Regions from separate parts of the Rhizobium sp. OAE497 genome, predicted to be linked through region 2. Evidence: predicted binding sites of a transcription regulator. Region 2 holds the regulator's gene; each other region holds the start of a gene.
What was found. The regulator PhoB, encoded in region 2, activates phosphate uptake and scavenging genes when phosphate is short. The targets are predictions, from matches to a motif close to TGTCATNNANCTGTCAT.
Positions count from the first base shown of each region.

Region 1: the regulator PhoB is predicted to act here: its motif matches at 2,726-2,742, upstream of phnF (phosphonate metabolism transcriptional regulator PhnF).
Region 3: the regulator PhoB is predicted to act here: its motif matches at 2,866-2,882, upstream of ABIE40_RS10480 (LTA synthase family protein).

Region 1 covers NZ_JBEPOA010000001.1:116,199-120,991, reverse strand. Annotated here, with positions in the region: gene ABIE40_RS00590 (ABC transporter ATP-binding protein) at 1-429, shown strand, start outside; gene dapB (4-hydroxy-tetrahydrodipicolinate reductase) at 448-1,272, shown strand; gene ABIE40_RS00580 (2,3-bisphosphoglycerate-dependent phosphoglycerate mutase) at 1,294-1,929, shown strand; gene phnF (phosphonate metabolism transcriptional regulator PhnF) at 1,975-2,712, opposite strand; gene phnG (phosphonate C-P lyase system protein PhnG) at 2,813-3,277, shown strand; gene phnH (phosphonate C-P lyase system protein PhnH) at 3,277-3,885, shown strand; gene ABIE40_RS00560 (carbon-phosphorus lyase complex subunit) at 3,889-4,793, shown strand, end outside.
Region 2 covers NZ_JBEPOA010000001.1:455,969-460,761, forward strand. Annotated here, with positions in the region: gene pstA (phosphate ABC transporter permease PstA) at 1-123, shown strand, start outside; gene pstB (phosphate ABC transporter ATP-binding protein PstB) at 139-954, shown strand; gene phoU (phosphate signaling complex protein PhoU) at 999-1,712, shown strand; gene phoB (phosphate regulon transcriptional regulator PhoB) at 1,746-2,429, shown strand; partial or broken gene ABIE40_RS02315 (GcrA family cell cycle regulator) at 2,530-3,048, opposite strand; gene ABIE40_RS02320 (aspartate aminotransferase family protein) at 3,475-4,674, shown strand; gene argF (ornithine carbamoyltransferase) at 4,714-4,793, shown strand, end outside.
Region 3 covers NZ_JBEPOA010000001.1:2,023,671-2,028,463, forward strand. Annotated here, with positions in the region: gene ABIE40_RS10465 (TolB family protein) at 1-215, opposite strand, end outside; gene ABIE40_RS10470 (NYN domain-containing protein) at 246-959, opposite strand; gene ABIE40_RS10475 (NAD+ synthase) at 1,044-2,726, opposite strand; gene ABIE40_RS10480 (LTA synthase family protein) at 2,969-4,793, shown strand, end outside.

The sequences.
Region 1 (4,793 bases), 340 kb from region 2:
GATGCGGAGATCGAGGAAGCCGCCCGTCTCGCCTATGCGCATGATTTCATCATGGCACAGCCCGACGGTTACGATACTGCCGTCGGCGAGAATGGCGTGACCCTATCGGGCGGCCAGCGCCAGCGCCTGTCGATCGCCCGCGCACTCGTGCGCAACGCACCGATCCTGTTGCTCGACGAGGCGACATCGGCGCTCGATACGGAATCCGAAGCTGCCGTCCAGAAGGCACTCGACGAGGCGATGACGGGCCGCACCGTCGTCGTCATCGCACACCGCCTCTCCACCGTCGTTCGCGCCGACAAGATCGTCGTGATGCAGCAGGGTCGGGTCGTCGAGGAAGGCAATCACGAGACGCTTGCGAAGCTCGAGGACGGACTTTACGCTCGCCTGAACAATCTCCAGAGGCCGGCGGCCTCGAATACGATCTGATACGGGAATACTGAGGACATGAGCGACGCTGCTATGAAACTGGTTGTGGTTGGGGCAGCAGGGCGCATGGGCCAGACGCTGATCCGGCTGATCGATTCCATCGATGGCGTGACGCTGCATGCGGCGATCGAACGCGCCGGGTCGCCCTTCGTCGGGCGCGATGCGGGCGAGCTTGCCGGGCTTGGGCCGAATGGCGTGATCATCGGCGACGATCCGCTCGCCGCCTTCCTGCATGCCGAGGGTGTCCTCGACTTTACTTCGCCAACCGCCAGCGTCGAATTTGCTGGATTGGCAGCACAAGCGCGTATCGTCCATGTGGTCGGCACGACCGGATGCTCGGATGCCGACGATGCCAAGATCCAGGCGGCCGGGCGCCATGCGCGGATCGTCAAGTCGGGCAATATGAGCCTCGGCGTCAATCTTCTCAGCGTCTTCATCGAGCAGGCTGCCCGGGCGCTGTCGCCCGAGGACTGGGATATCGAAGTTCTCGAAATGCATCACAAGCGCAAGGTCGATGCGCCCTCGGGTACCGCGCTGCTGCTCGGCGAGGCCGCTGCCAAGGGCCGCAATGTGGACCTGAAGACGCAGTCGGTTCGCGTCCGCGATGGGCATACTGGTGCACGCGAAGCCGGCACCATCGGCTTTGCGACGCTTCGCGGCGGCTCGGTGATCGGCGAGCATTCGGTGCTCTTTGCCGGCGAAGGCGAGATCGTTTCGATGTCGCATAGCGCGGCGGATCGCTCGATCTTCGGCCGCGGCGCCGTCAAGGCAGCGCTCTGGGCGCGCGACAAGAAGCCGGGTTTCTATTCCATGCTCGATGTCCTCGGGCTCTCTTTACAATAATCCCTACGGAGGCAGACTTTTATGAGCGGCACACTCGTTCTCGTTCGGCATGGCCAGAGCGACTGGAACCTGAAGAACCTCTTCACCGGCTGGAAAGATCCTGATCTGACCGAGCTCGGCATCCAGGAAGCGACGGCCGGCGGCCAGGCGCTTGCCGATTATGGCATCAAGTTCGATGTCGCCTACACCTCGGCGCTGACCCGCGCGCAGCACACGCTGAAGCTCATCCTCGACAAGGTCGGCCAGCAGGGCCTGCAGACGATCAAGGATCAGGCGCTGAACGAGCGCGACTATGGCGACCTCTCCGGCCTCAACAAGGATGATGCCCGGGCCAAGTGGGGCGAGGAGCAGGTGCATATCTGGCGCCGCTCCTACGACGTCCCGCCTCCGGGCGGCGAAAGCCTGCGCGACACCGGCGCCCGCGTCTGGCCCTATTACCTGACGGAGATCCTGCCGCGTGTCCTGCGTGGCGAGAAGGTTCTCGTCGCGGCTCACGGCAACTCGCTGCGTTCGCTGGTCATGGTGCTCGACCGCCTGACCCGCGAGCAGGTTCTTGAGCTCAACCTCGCGACCGGCGTTCCGATGGTCTACAAGCTGAAGGCCGATTCCACCGTCGCCTCCAAGGAAGTGCTCGGCGACATGTCCGGCGCTCACTGAGCCGGATTCGCATCAATCAGAAAGCCGGGCCAAGTGCCCGGCTTTTTAGTTTTCGATGGTGAATTGTACTCGGTCTGCGGCGAAGCGGGTGATGGAATATTGCACGGGAACGCCGTCGAGATCGGTGTTCATCGCCTTGGTGATCAGCAGGATCGCACCCGGCGTCAGCTCCAGATCGGCAATGTCTCCGGCGTCCGCATGCGCGGCAGTGATCTCTGTCGTTGCTCGGACATAGTCCTGCAGGCCGAGCAGCGCGAAGGCCTTGGTGATCGATTCCGTCTTGCGGTAGGTCTCGGCGATATCGCCGAAGCGTGCAGCCGGAAACCAGCTCGTTGCCCGTGAGACCGGGCGCTTGTCAGCCTCCCGCGTCGTTTCCAGCCTGATGACCGCATCGCCGACGCGCATCTTCAGCCAGCGGGCGACCTCTGCGTCGGCGGACTCCTCGGCGGCCGCCAGCAGGAAGCCGCGCGTTTCCCTGGCCTGGCCGCTGATGCCCGCGGTGAAGCGCGTGCGCTTGCTGATCGGGAAATTCAACCGCTCCCGCCGTTCGATCAGCGTGCCGCGGCCCTGCACGGCGCGGACGATTCCCTCCTGAGCCAACGCCGCAAGGGCGCTTCGAACCGTATGCCGGTTGACGCCGAACTGTTCGGCGAGCGCCGTTTCCGGCGGCACCATGCCCGTTTCATCATAGGCGCCGCGGGTAATTGCCTCGCGGATGCGATCCGCTATCTGGCGCCATAGCGCCACCCCCGTCTGCCTTTGCACCTGCTTCAGCCCAGCCATTTCACCCCTGCCATGTCACACGCTTGTCATGCCCCCGATTTAAGCGTAGCTATATCTTGTATGGTTGTCTATATCAATAGACATTTCGAAGGATGTGGCGATGAAACCAGCAGAGAAAATCGAGGCAGCCGACGGCAGGAAGAGGGTGGTCGATCTTCTCGCCCGCTCCGAGCTTGCCGAACTGAATGACGCCTGGGAGGCGCTTGCGAACAAGCCGGAGGTTCAGGCCGTGCGCGGCCCCGAAACGGGTCTGGTGATGGTCCGCGGCCGTATCGGCGGTGGCGGCTCGGCCTTCAATCTCGGCGAAGTGACGGTCACGCGCGCAACGATCCGGCTCGCCAGCGGCACTGTCGGCCATGGTCAGTCGCTGGGCACCGATCGCAAGAAGGCGCGGCTTTGCGCGATCTTCGACGCTCTCTGGCAGGAAGAGCCAACCAAGGCATTCGTCGAGGAAAGACTGCTTCAGCCGATCGCCCAGCGCATTGCCGCCGCGACGCAGCAGAAGGCCGACGAGACGGCCGCAACCCGCGTCGACTTCTTCACCATGGTTCGCGGAGACGACTGATGGAACTCAGGAACGATACCTTGACCGGCGGCTTTGCCGAGCCGGTCTTCCAGGCTCAGAGCGTCTTCAAGGCGATGATGGATGCCATGGCCCGCCCGGGCTCGATCCAGACGCTGTCGCCCGATGCTGCCCCGCCTGCGCCCATGGGTGCCGCGGCCGGCGCCATCGCGCTGACGCTCTGCGATCATGACACGCCAGTATGGCTTTCGCCTGCGCTGAACAAATCTGCCGTACCGGGTTGGCTGAGCTTCCATACGGGCGCGACCGTCACCACCGAAAAGTCCGAGGCGCGTTTCGCATTTGTCGACAGCGGCATGGCGCTCTCCACTTTTGGCCTCTTCGCTCCGGGCACGCAGGAATATCCCGACCGCTCGACGACGGTTGTCATCGAGATTGCTGCGCTCGACGGCGGCAAGATGCTGGCGCTGATGGGACCGGGTATCAAGACCGTGACGGAAATCGCACCGGTGGGACTGCCGGAGACCTTCATCCGCCTCTGGAACGAGAACCGCGTCCTCTTCCCCCGCGGTGTCGACATCGTGCTTGCCGCAGGCAGCAGTTTCCTCTGCCTGCCGCGCACCACCAAGATTACCGCAACGGAGATGTGAGCCATGTATGTTGCAGTCAAAGGTGGCGAGGCCGCCATCGCCAATGCCCATCGCCTGCTCGCCGACCGCCGCCGCGGTGACCGTTCGCTTCCCGCAATCGGCATCGAGCAGATCGTCGCGCAGCTGGCGCTTGCCGTCGATCGCGTCATGGCCGAGGCGTCGCTCTACGACCGGACGCTTGCCGCGCTCGCAGTTCGCCAGTCGCGCGGTGACATGATCGAGGCGATCTTCCTGCTGCGTGCCTATCGCACGACGCTGCCGCGCTTCGGTTACTCGAAGCCGCTCGACACGAGCCGCATGACGATCGAGCGCCGTATCTCGGCGACCTACAAGGACCTTCCGGGCGGCCAGCTGCTCGGCCCGACCTTCGACTATACGCACCGCTTGCTCGACCCGTCGCTGCTGACGGATGAAGAGGTTGAAGAGCCGGCTCAGCGTCAGGCCGAAACCGGCCGCGTCATCCGCGTCTCCGAAATCCTCGGCCAGGAAGGCCTGATCGAAGACGATGATTCGATGCCCGAAGATCACGAGATCGGCGACCTGACGCGCGAGCCGATGGAATTCCCGATGAGCCGGGATCTGCGCCTGCAGGCGCTGGCCCGCGGCGACGAAGGCTTCCTCCTGGCGCTCGGCTACTCGACGCAGCGCGGCTACGGCCGCAACCACCCCTTCACCGGCGAAATCCGCATCGGCGAAGTCGAGGTGGAGTTCGACGTGCCCGAACTCGGCTTTGCCGTTTCGCTCGGCACGATCCAGGTCACCGAATGCCAGATGGTCAACCAGTTCAAGGGTTCGGCCAAGGCTCCGCCGCAGTTTACCCGCGGCTATGGCCTGGTCTTCGGCCAGAGCGAGCGCAAGGCAATGTCGATGTCGCTCGTCGACCGCGCGCTGCGCGCCGGTGAGCTCGG
Region 2 (4,793 bases):
AACGAAGCCGAACGCGCCTTCGTGGAACGTACGTCGGGTGCCATCATCGTCCTCCTCTTGTTCCTGATCGTCATGAACCTCGGAGCCATCCTCTTGCGCCGTCGCTTTGAGCGCCGCTGGTAAACGGAGTAAAACCCAATGAACATGTTGACAGAAGCAGCAGTTGAAAAGGCTCTGGACCAGAAGATGAACAGCATTCCCTACAAGATGATCGGCCAGGACGTTTCCGTCTATTACGGCGAAAAGCGCGCCCTCTTCGACGTCAAGCTGAACATCCGCGAAAACACCGTCACGGCGCTCATCGGCCCGTCCGGCTGCGGCAAGTCCACCTTCCTACGCAGCCTGAACCGCATGAACGACACGATCGACAATTGCCGCGTCACCGGCAAGATCACGCTCGATGGCGACGATATCTACGATCCGGATATCGACGTCGTCGAACTGCGCGCCCGCGTCGGAATGGTGTTCCAGAAGCCGAACCCGTTCCCGAAGTCGATCTATGAGAACGTTGCCTACGGCCCGCGCATCCATGGTCTTGCCAAGACCAAGGCCGACATGGACCAGATCGTAGAGACCAGCCTGCAACGCGCCGGCCTGTGGAACGAGGTCAAGGACCGCGTTCATGAATCCGGCACAGGCCTCTCCGGCGGTCAGCAGCAGCGCCTTTGCATCGCCCGCGCCGTTGCCGTCTCGCCCGAAGTCATCCTGATGGACGAGCCGTGCTCGGCACTCGACCCGATCGCCACCGCAAAGGTCGAGGAACTGATCCACGAGCTGCGCGAAGCCTACACGATCGTCATCGTCACGCACTCCATGCAGCAGGCCGCTCGCGTTTCGCAGCGCACGGCCATGTTCCATCTCGGCAATCTCGTCGAGGAGAACGACACCGACAAGATGTTCACCAATCCGGACGATCCGCGCACCCAGGATTACATCATGGGCCGCTTCGGCTGATCTTTGGCGTCACGACCCCCGATAGACACTCAAGGACTTTCCCCATGGCATCGACACATATTTTTTCTGCGTATGACGAAGACCTGAAGTTCCTCTCGCGCCGCATTTCCGAAATGGGCGGCCTGGCCGAGCAGATGGTTTCCGACGCTGTCCGCGCCCTCGTCAACGGCGACGCGGCACTGGCGCAGAAGGTCATCTCCGACGACGTGATCCTCGATCACGCCGAGCGCGAGATCAACGACAAGGCGATCGTCACCATCGCCCGCCGCCAGCCGATGGCGTCGGACCTGCGCGAGATCATGGGTTCGATCCGCATCGCCGCCGACCTCGAGCGCGTCGGCGACCTCGGCAAGAACACCGCAAAGCGCGTCATCGCCGTGCAGAGCACCGGCGTTCCGCGCAAGCTCGCCCGTGGCCTGGAGCATCTCTCCGAGCTCGCTCTCGTCCAGCTGAAGGAAGTGCTCGACGTCTACACGACGCGTGCTGCCGACAAGGCGAAGTCGATCCGCGAGCGCGACGAGGAAATCGACGCGATGTACACGTCGCTGTTCCGCGAGCTCCTCACCTACATGATGGAAGATCCGCGCAACATCACCAGCTGCACGCATCTGCTCTTCTGCGCCAAGAACATCGAGCGCATCGGCGACCACGCCACCAACATTGCTGAAACCATCTACTACATGGCGACCGGCGCTCAGCCGGAAGGCGAGCGTCCGAAGGACGACACCGCCAACACCGTCGGCGCGGTAACGGAATAATCATCCGGACCGGGCCTCAGGAGACAGAATAGAATGATCCCGAGAGTTGCAGTCGTTGAAGACGAAGAAGCACTGAGCGTGCTTCTTCGCTACAATCTCGAAGCCGAAGGTTTCGAAGTCGATACCATCCTGCGCGGCGACGAGGCGGAAATCCGCCTCCAGGAGCGCACGCCGGACCTTCTTATCCTCGATTGGATGCTGCCTGGCGTATCAGGCATCGAGCTCTGCCGCCGGCTGCGCATGCGCCCGGAAACCGAGCGTCTGCCGATCATCATGCTGACGGCGCGCGGCGAAGAGAGCGAGCGCGTCCGTGGCCTGTCGACCGGCGCCGACGACTATGTCGTCAAGCCGTTCTCGACGCCCGAGCTCGTTGCCCGCGTCAAGGCGATGCTGCGGCGCGCCAAGCCGGAAGTTCTCTCGACCGTGCTGAAGTGCGGCGATATCGAACTCGACCGCGAAACGCACCGCGTTCACCGCAAGACCCGCGAAGTCCGTCTCGGACCGACCGAGTTCCGCCTCCTGGAGTTTCTGATGTCGTCGCCGGGCCGCGTCTTCTCGCGCTCGCAACTGCTCGACGGCGTCTGGGGTCACGACATCTATGTCGACGAGCGTACCGTCGACGTCCATGTCGGCCGCCTGCGCAAGGCGCTCAACTTCTCGAACATGCAGGATGTCATCCGCACCGTCCGCGGTGCCGGTTATTCCATGGAAGCCTGAGTGATCAAGGAGGCTACGGCCTCCTGATATGCAGATACAAAAAAACGGGCCGAAAGGCCCGTTTTTCGTTTGTCTTTACCCGGCTCAGTTTGCCCGGGCGTGCGGCCCTGCGGCGATCATTGACCGGCTGGTAAGCCAGGCGCTGGTGATAGGTGCAGTAGGGCGAAGAATCCGGGCTTTCGCAGCCGCAGAAATGGAAATCGTCCTTCAGCGGATCGCCGACCGGCCACTTGCAGGTACGCTCGGTCAGTTCCGTCAGGCCGAGACGGCGCGAGATCGGCACGACAACGTTGGAAGCGGGACGATATTCCATCTCCTCCATGACGTCGATTTCGATCTCTTCCTTCAGCATCGTTGCGCCCTGCGGGCGGGCAACGGTGCGGGTCGTCATGCGCGATGCGTAGTTCGGAGCGCGCGGTGCCGAAGTCGTGCGCTTCGGAGCCCGTGCCGCCGTCGCATTGCCGCCGGCCTTGGCACGGCCCGGCAGTGCCAGACGGTGAACCTTGCCGATAACGGCATTCCGGCTCACGCCTCCAAGTTGCGCCGCGATCTGGCTAGCGCTCAACCCTTCGGACCACAGTTTCTTGAGTTTCTCGACCCGCTCGTCTGTCCAGTTCATGCCCTGTGTCTCCGCCGTTTAAGCGTTGTGAAGGCAGAATCCTTCACCGTTTGCCCCGGATGAATCCGACACAAGAAACGCTTGACTAATTTTGGTGACTAGTTCCGCCGCATGCAGTCTAGTAATTGAGTTTTAACCTAGTGTGAGGCTGACTCCGTGACAAGAGTCGCGGGAATCCGGATGAATCGAATTTCAAGTTTTCCCCAACTTGCTTCCCCACAGAGTCATTTCTGCAACATTAGCTGTTGATGAAACGCGACATCGCTTGAGCGTCACCCAGAAGCCACGAAAGCCGTAGTTTTGTTGACATTGCAGTGCGAAAAGTAAATAGTGCACAGCGCCGCCGAGAGGCGGCATTTTTAATTTTTCGGACCTGGTTTTTTAGCCGGAGTCCGGTTGCCCATAACGCTGACAGGAGACCGCGCCATGGCTGAAGCCGCGCCGCTATATGATACCTATTCTCGTGCCCCTCTGCGGTTCGAGCGAGGTGAGGGCGTCTGGCTGATTACCGAGTCCGGCGAGCGATATCTGGATTTTGGCGCCGGCGTTGCCGTGACCGCTGTCGGCCACAGCCATCCTCATGTTGTCGATGCCCTGAAGGCGCAGGCCGAGAAGGTCTGGCACCTCTCCAACATCTACGAGATCCCAGGCCAGGAAAAGCTCGCAACGAGGCTGACGGAAGCGACTTTCGCCGACAAGGTGTTCTTCACCAATTCGGGTGCGGAAGCCCTGGAATGCGCGATCAAGACCGCGCGCCGCTACCAGTATTCGAAGGGCCATCCGGAGCGCTTCCATATCATCACCTTCGAAGGCGCCTTCCATGGCCGTACGCTGGCGACGATCGCCGCCGGCGGCCAGGAAAAGTATCTCGAAGGCTTCGGTCCTAAGACCCCTGGTTTTGATCAGGTGCCTTTCGGCGATGTTGAAGCCGTCCGCGCGGCGATCACCGATGCGACGGCTGGCATTCTCATCGAGCCGGTACAGGGCGAGGGCGGTATCCGCCCGGCGACCGTCGAGTTCATGAAGGCGCTGCGCCAGCTCTGCGATGAGCATGGCCTGCTGCTGATCCTCGACGAAGTGCAGACCGGCGTTGGCCGTACCGGCAAGTTCTTCGCCTATGAATGGTCCGGTGTGAGCCCCGACATCATGGCTGTTGCCAAGGGCATCGGCGGCGGTTTCCCGCTCGGCGCCTGCCTTGCGACGGCTGAGGCGGCCTCCGGCATGAAGGCCGGCACGCACGGCTCGACCTATGGCGGCAATCCGCTCGCCATGGCCGTCGGCAGTGCCGTTCTCGATATCGTGCTCGCCGATGGCTTCCTGCAGCACGTCCGCGACGTGTCGCTGGTCTTCCGCCAGGGGCTGGCGTCGCTGAAGGATCGCTATCCTGACGTGATCGAGGATATCCGCGGCGAAGGCCTGCTGCTCGGCATCAAGGCCGCCGTTCCCTCGAGCGAACTCCTGGCTGCGATCCGCGGCGCGCATCTGCTGGGTGTCCCGGCGGGCGATAACGTCATCCGTCTCCTGCCGCCTCTGGTGGTGACTGCGGAAGAAGCCCGCGAAGGCCTCGCACGCATCGAGCAGGCCGCCGAGAGCATTCGCGCAGCCAAGGCCAAGAAGACGGCTTGAACGGATAGATGCCTTACGAGGCAAACAGGTAAGGACGACATGGCTTCCCCCAAACACTTCCTCGATCTCTCGGCGGTCAGCTCCGCCGATCTGCGCGTCATCATGAATGATGCGATCTC
Region 3 (4,793 bases), 1.6 Mb from region 2:
CCGTGATCGTTGTTGCAAGCAGCGGCAAAGCCGGTGTCGACCTGCCTCAGCCCACCCTCACCATCCGGTGACAAGCGATAGAGCAGCCCATCGCCGTTCAGCAGCAGATAGCGCCCGTCAGGCGAAAAGTTCGGTGCCTCGATCAGCTGCTCCGTCTGGAAAACCACCCGGCTCTTGGCCGTACGGATATTGTAGATCTCGACCGAACTGCGCATGCATGCCTCCCGCATTGTGCGGCGGTCCGGCTATCCGCCGTTCCGCTTCATTCTGATTTGCATGCGGTTTGTGCCATGCATCTGTGTCTCGATAAAGTCGCATCGCTTCAAAAGCGAACTGAGGTTCGGAGCGCCGAAATGCTGTGCCTTGAAGTCGGGATAGACCTGCCGCAGCAAGGTGCCGAGCTCAGCAATATCCAGCCAGCCTTCCTCCCTCAGCTTCGCCGTCTGCAGCGCCTGCGCGATATAGGGCCGGATGCTCGGTGATGGCTGCAGCGCCACGACCTTGGCCAGTGCCGGAAGGCTTGCCGGCGCCTCTGCGAGACGCAACTCGAAGAAATCATCGAACGACTCGCGCAGCAGCCTGGAAGCATTCGGCGCGCCAACCCCGATCGCCTGCTTGCCGCGCATCCTGATACGCGTCGCCAGATGGCCGACGTCGCGATCGCTGCTGGCGATGCAGAAAAGATCGATCGCCGAGGCGCCGAGATATTCCATCGCATCGACGGCAAGCAGGATGTCCGCACCATTCTTGCCCGACTGGGAGCTGACCGCCGTCTGCAGGCTGAGCGCATGCTTTCCGGCAGCCGCGACCCACGGCTGGGCAGCCTCCCGCGTGAAATCGCCATAGGCGCGCCGCTCGACAAGGCGCCCGTAGCCGGATGCGATGTCGATGATCTCGCCCGCCGAGCGCGCCGGCAGGTTTTCGGTATCGATGAAGACGGCGACTTTCGTATCACGCACGATCAGGACCTCCCGCATTTCTGACGATAGAAACGCGGGAAGATGCGGAAGTCAGCAGCTTTCGGTTGATCGGGTTAACGATCGCTAACTGCGATCCCTAAACCGGTTGGTAATCGGGTAGCGGCGATCACGGCCGAAATTCTTCTTGGTGATCTTCACGCCCGGCGCCGACTGGCGGCGCTTGTATTCGGCGAGATAGAGCAGATGCTCGACGCGGTGGACGGTTGCGACGTCATGACCGCGGGCGACAATCTCGTCGACGCCCATCTCCTTCTCGACGAGGCATTCGAGAATGTCGTCGAGAACAGGATAAGGCGGCAGCGAATCCTGGTCCTTCTGGTCCGGGCGAAGCTCGGCGGACGGCGCCTTGTCGATGATGTTCTGCGGAATGACGACACCCGACGGACCAAGCGCATCCGGCGGCACATGTTCGTTGCGCCAGCGCGAGATCGCATAGACCTGCATCTTGTAAAGGTCCTTGATCGGATTGAAGCCACCGTTCATGTCGCCATAGAGGGTTGCGTATCCGACCGACATTTCCGACTTGTTGCCCGTCGTCACCACCATCGAGCCGAACTTATTGGAGATCGCCATCAGGATCACGCCGCGGGCGCGGCTTTGCAGGTTCTCCTCGGTGATGCCGCTATCTGTGCCCTCGAAGAGATCCGAAAGCGCCGAGGTGAAGCCCTTCACCGGCTCCTCGATGGGCACGATATCGTAGCGGCAGCCGAGCGCCCTGGCGCAATCGGCGGCGTCCTTCAGCGAATCCTCCGACGTGTAGCGATAGGGCAGCATGATGGTGCGCACCCGCTCCTCGCCCAGCGCATCGACGGCAATCGCCGCGCAGATCGCCGAGTCAATACCGCCCGAAAGGCCGAGCACCACATTCTTGAAGCCGTTCTTGTTGACGTAGTCGCGGAAGCCGAGGAGGCAGGCGCGGTAATCGGCCTCTTCCTTCTCGGGAACATGCGACATCGGCCCTTCGCTGCAGCGCCAGCCGTTCTCGCCGCGCTTCCAGGTCGTCACCGCCAGCGCCGGCTCGAACTGGCTCATCTGGAAGGCCAGCGACTTGTCGCCGTTGAAGGCGAAGCTCGCGCCATCGAAGACCAGTTCGTCCTGGCCGCCGAGCTGGTTTGCGAAGATCAGCGGCAGGCCGGTCTCGATGACCTGGCGCAGCGCCACCTGATGGCGCACGTCAACCTTGCCCCGATAATAGGGAGAGCCGTTCGGCACCAGCAGGATTTCAGCGCCGCTTTCGGCCAGCGTCTCGCAGACGCCGAGATCGTTCCAGATCTCCTCGCAGATCGGCACGCCGATCCTGACGCCACGGAAATTCACCGGCCCCGGCATCGAGCCTTCGTCGAAGACGCGCTTCTCGTCGAACTCGCCGTAATTCGGCAGGTCGATCTTGTCGCGTAGCACCAGGATCTTGCCGCCATCGATGACCGCAACCGAATTGTGCCGCCCGGTTTCGCCCTGGCGGGGGAAGCCGACGATGACGCCCGGGCCGCCATCGGCCGTATCGGCAGCGAGATCGTCGACCGCCTTCTGGCAGGCTTTCAGGAATGCCGGTTTCAGCACCAGGTCTTCTGGCGGATAGCCCGAAATGAAGAGCTCCGTCAAAAGCAGAAGGTCTGCGCCCTGGCGTGCCGCATCGGCGCGTGCCTCGCGGGCTTTTGCAAGATTTCCTGCAACATCGCCTACGGTGGGGTTCAGCTGCGCGACGGCGATACGGAGCGTGTTCAAGGGAGCGTTTTCCTGTGTCATGTCATTTATTTAGCGCGCGCGTCCTCGCCCCGCAACGTGCTCCGCCATGAAAACCGGCAGTGTCTGATACGCGGAAAATTCAAATCCCAGGGAAAAGCAAGGAAACATTAATGGTTCATCTAGCGTTCATGGCGGGCATGTGACAGTTCGATGAAGTTTTTATGACGCCGCGAAACCGGCGGGAATGACATTGGAGTACGCCCTTGATCGCATCGGTCATGAAGTCCGCGCAGGCCAGAAGAATGGCGCTGCTTTCCACTGGTCTCGGCTCCAATGTCCGCTCTCCGGCTGCCCGCGGTGTCCTCAGCGTCGCGCTGACCTTGTCGATCGCGCTGCTCAGCGTCATCGCCGTCGAATGGATCGCCCGCAGCACGCTTGCCGATGTCGGCGATTTCCTGACCTCGACGGCCCGCCCGGGCATGACCACCGTGGCAATGCTGACCATCCTGATGCTGACGTTGGACGCCGCCTTCGGGCGCCGCCACCAGTCGGCGCTGATCGTCGTGCCTCTGGTGCTGATCCCGGCTTTCGTCTCGAACCAGAAGCAGCACTATCTCTCCGACCCGTTCTATCCGTCGGATGTCTTGTTTGCCCGCCAGATCATGGAGCTTCTGCCAGTGATGGTCCGCGACCGGCCCTTCACCGCGGTCGCCCTCGTCATCGGCATCGCCCTTCTCGCCGCCGGTATCGTCTTCGGCTGGCGCTATGCCTGGCGCACCTTCCCGAAGCTCTCGGGTCAGGCGCGCCTGCGGCGCCTCTGCCTCGGCCTGCCCGTTATCGCCGCCTTCGGCTCGCTGATGGATTATTCGCAATATTCCTACATTCGCGACCGCCTGCAGGTCGTGCCGATGATGTGGGACCAGAAGGAAAACTACCGTAGCAACGGTTTCATCCTGGCCTTCATCTTCAATGTGCCGATGGCCGATGTCGCGGCTCCGGCCGGGCTGAATACCGAAGCGCTGGATGCGATCCCCGCTCGCAATTACGGCTATCTCGCCGGCCCGCGCGAAAAGCCCGATGTCATCATGCTGATGAGCGAATCCTTCTGGGATCCGACGCGGCTGAAGAACCTGAATTTCAGCGCCGACCCGATGCCGACGATCCGTGCGGCGCAATCCGGCTATGTCTTCTCGCCGGAATTCGGCGGCATGACAGCGAATGTCGAGTTCGAGGCGCTGACCGGCTTCTCGAATGCTTTCCTGCCCTATGGCAGCATTCCCTATCAGCAGTATATCCGCCGCGACATTCCCTCGCTCGCCACCTTCTTCCGCGGCGAAGGCTATGCGGCGCGCGCGCTGCATCCCTTCAGCGGCTGGTTCTGGAACCGCAACGAGGTCTACAAGGATTTCGGCTTCGAGGAATTCCGCACCGAGGAAACCCTTCCGCCGATGGAAAAGCGCGGCATCTTCGCCTCCGATGACTCGCTGATGAAGGAGATCATGCGCGAGGGCGACGGCCTCGACAAACCCTTCTTCTTCTTCGCTGTCACCCTGCAGGGACATGGCCCCTACGAGGCCAATCGCTACGCGCACAACTCGATCGACATCCAGGGTAACATCCCGGAAGCCGACCGCGCCACGCTCGCCACCTATACGCAGGGCGTCAAGGAAGCCGACGACAGCCTGAAGATGCTGATGGACTGGGCTTCGCACCGCGACCGCGAGACGATTATCGTGCTCTGGGGCGACCACCTGCCGCCGCTCGGGAATGTCTACATGAGCGCCGGCTACATGCCGGACCAGGTGGCCACCCGCAAGGCGCCGCTCGACGTCATGAAGCAACAGCACGAGACGCCGCTGGTCATCTGGTCGAGCAAGAAGGGCGTGAAGCAGGATGTCGGGACGATCAGCCCGTCGCTGATCTCCTATAACCTGCTTAAATTCGCTGGCTTCGAGCATCCCTATTACACGGGCTTCCTCGGCCGCGTTCAGAAGAAATACGACATTATCGATCGCTACCAGCTGGCGACGCGCAAGAACGAAGTCACGCCGGATTGGGTTCTCGACCCCAAGAAGCTCGACCCGCTGGTGCGCGACTATCGCTATCTCCAGCATGACGTGATGTTCG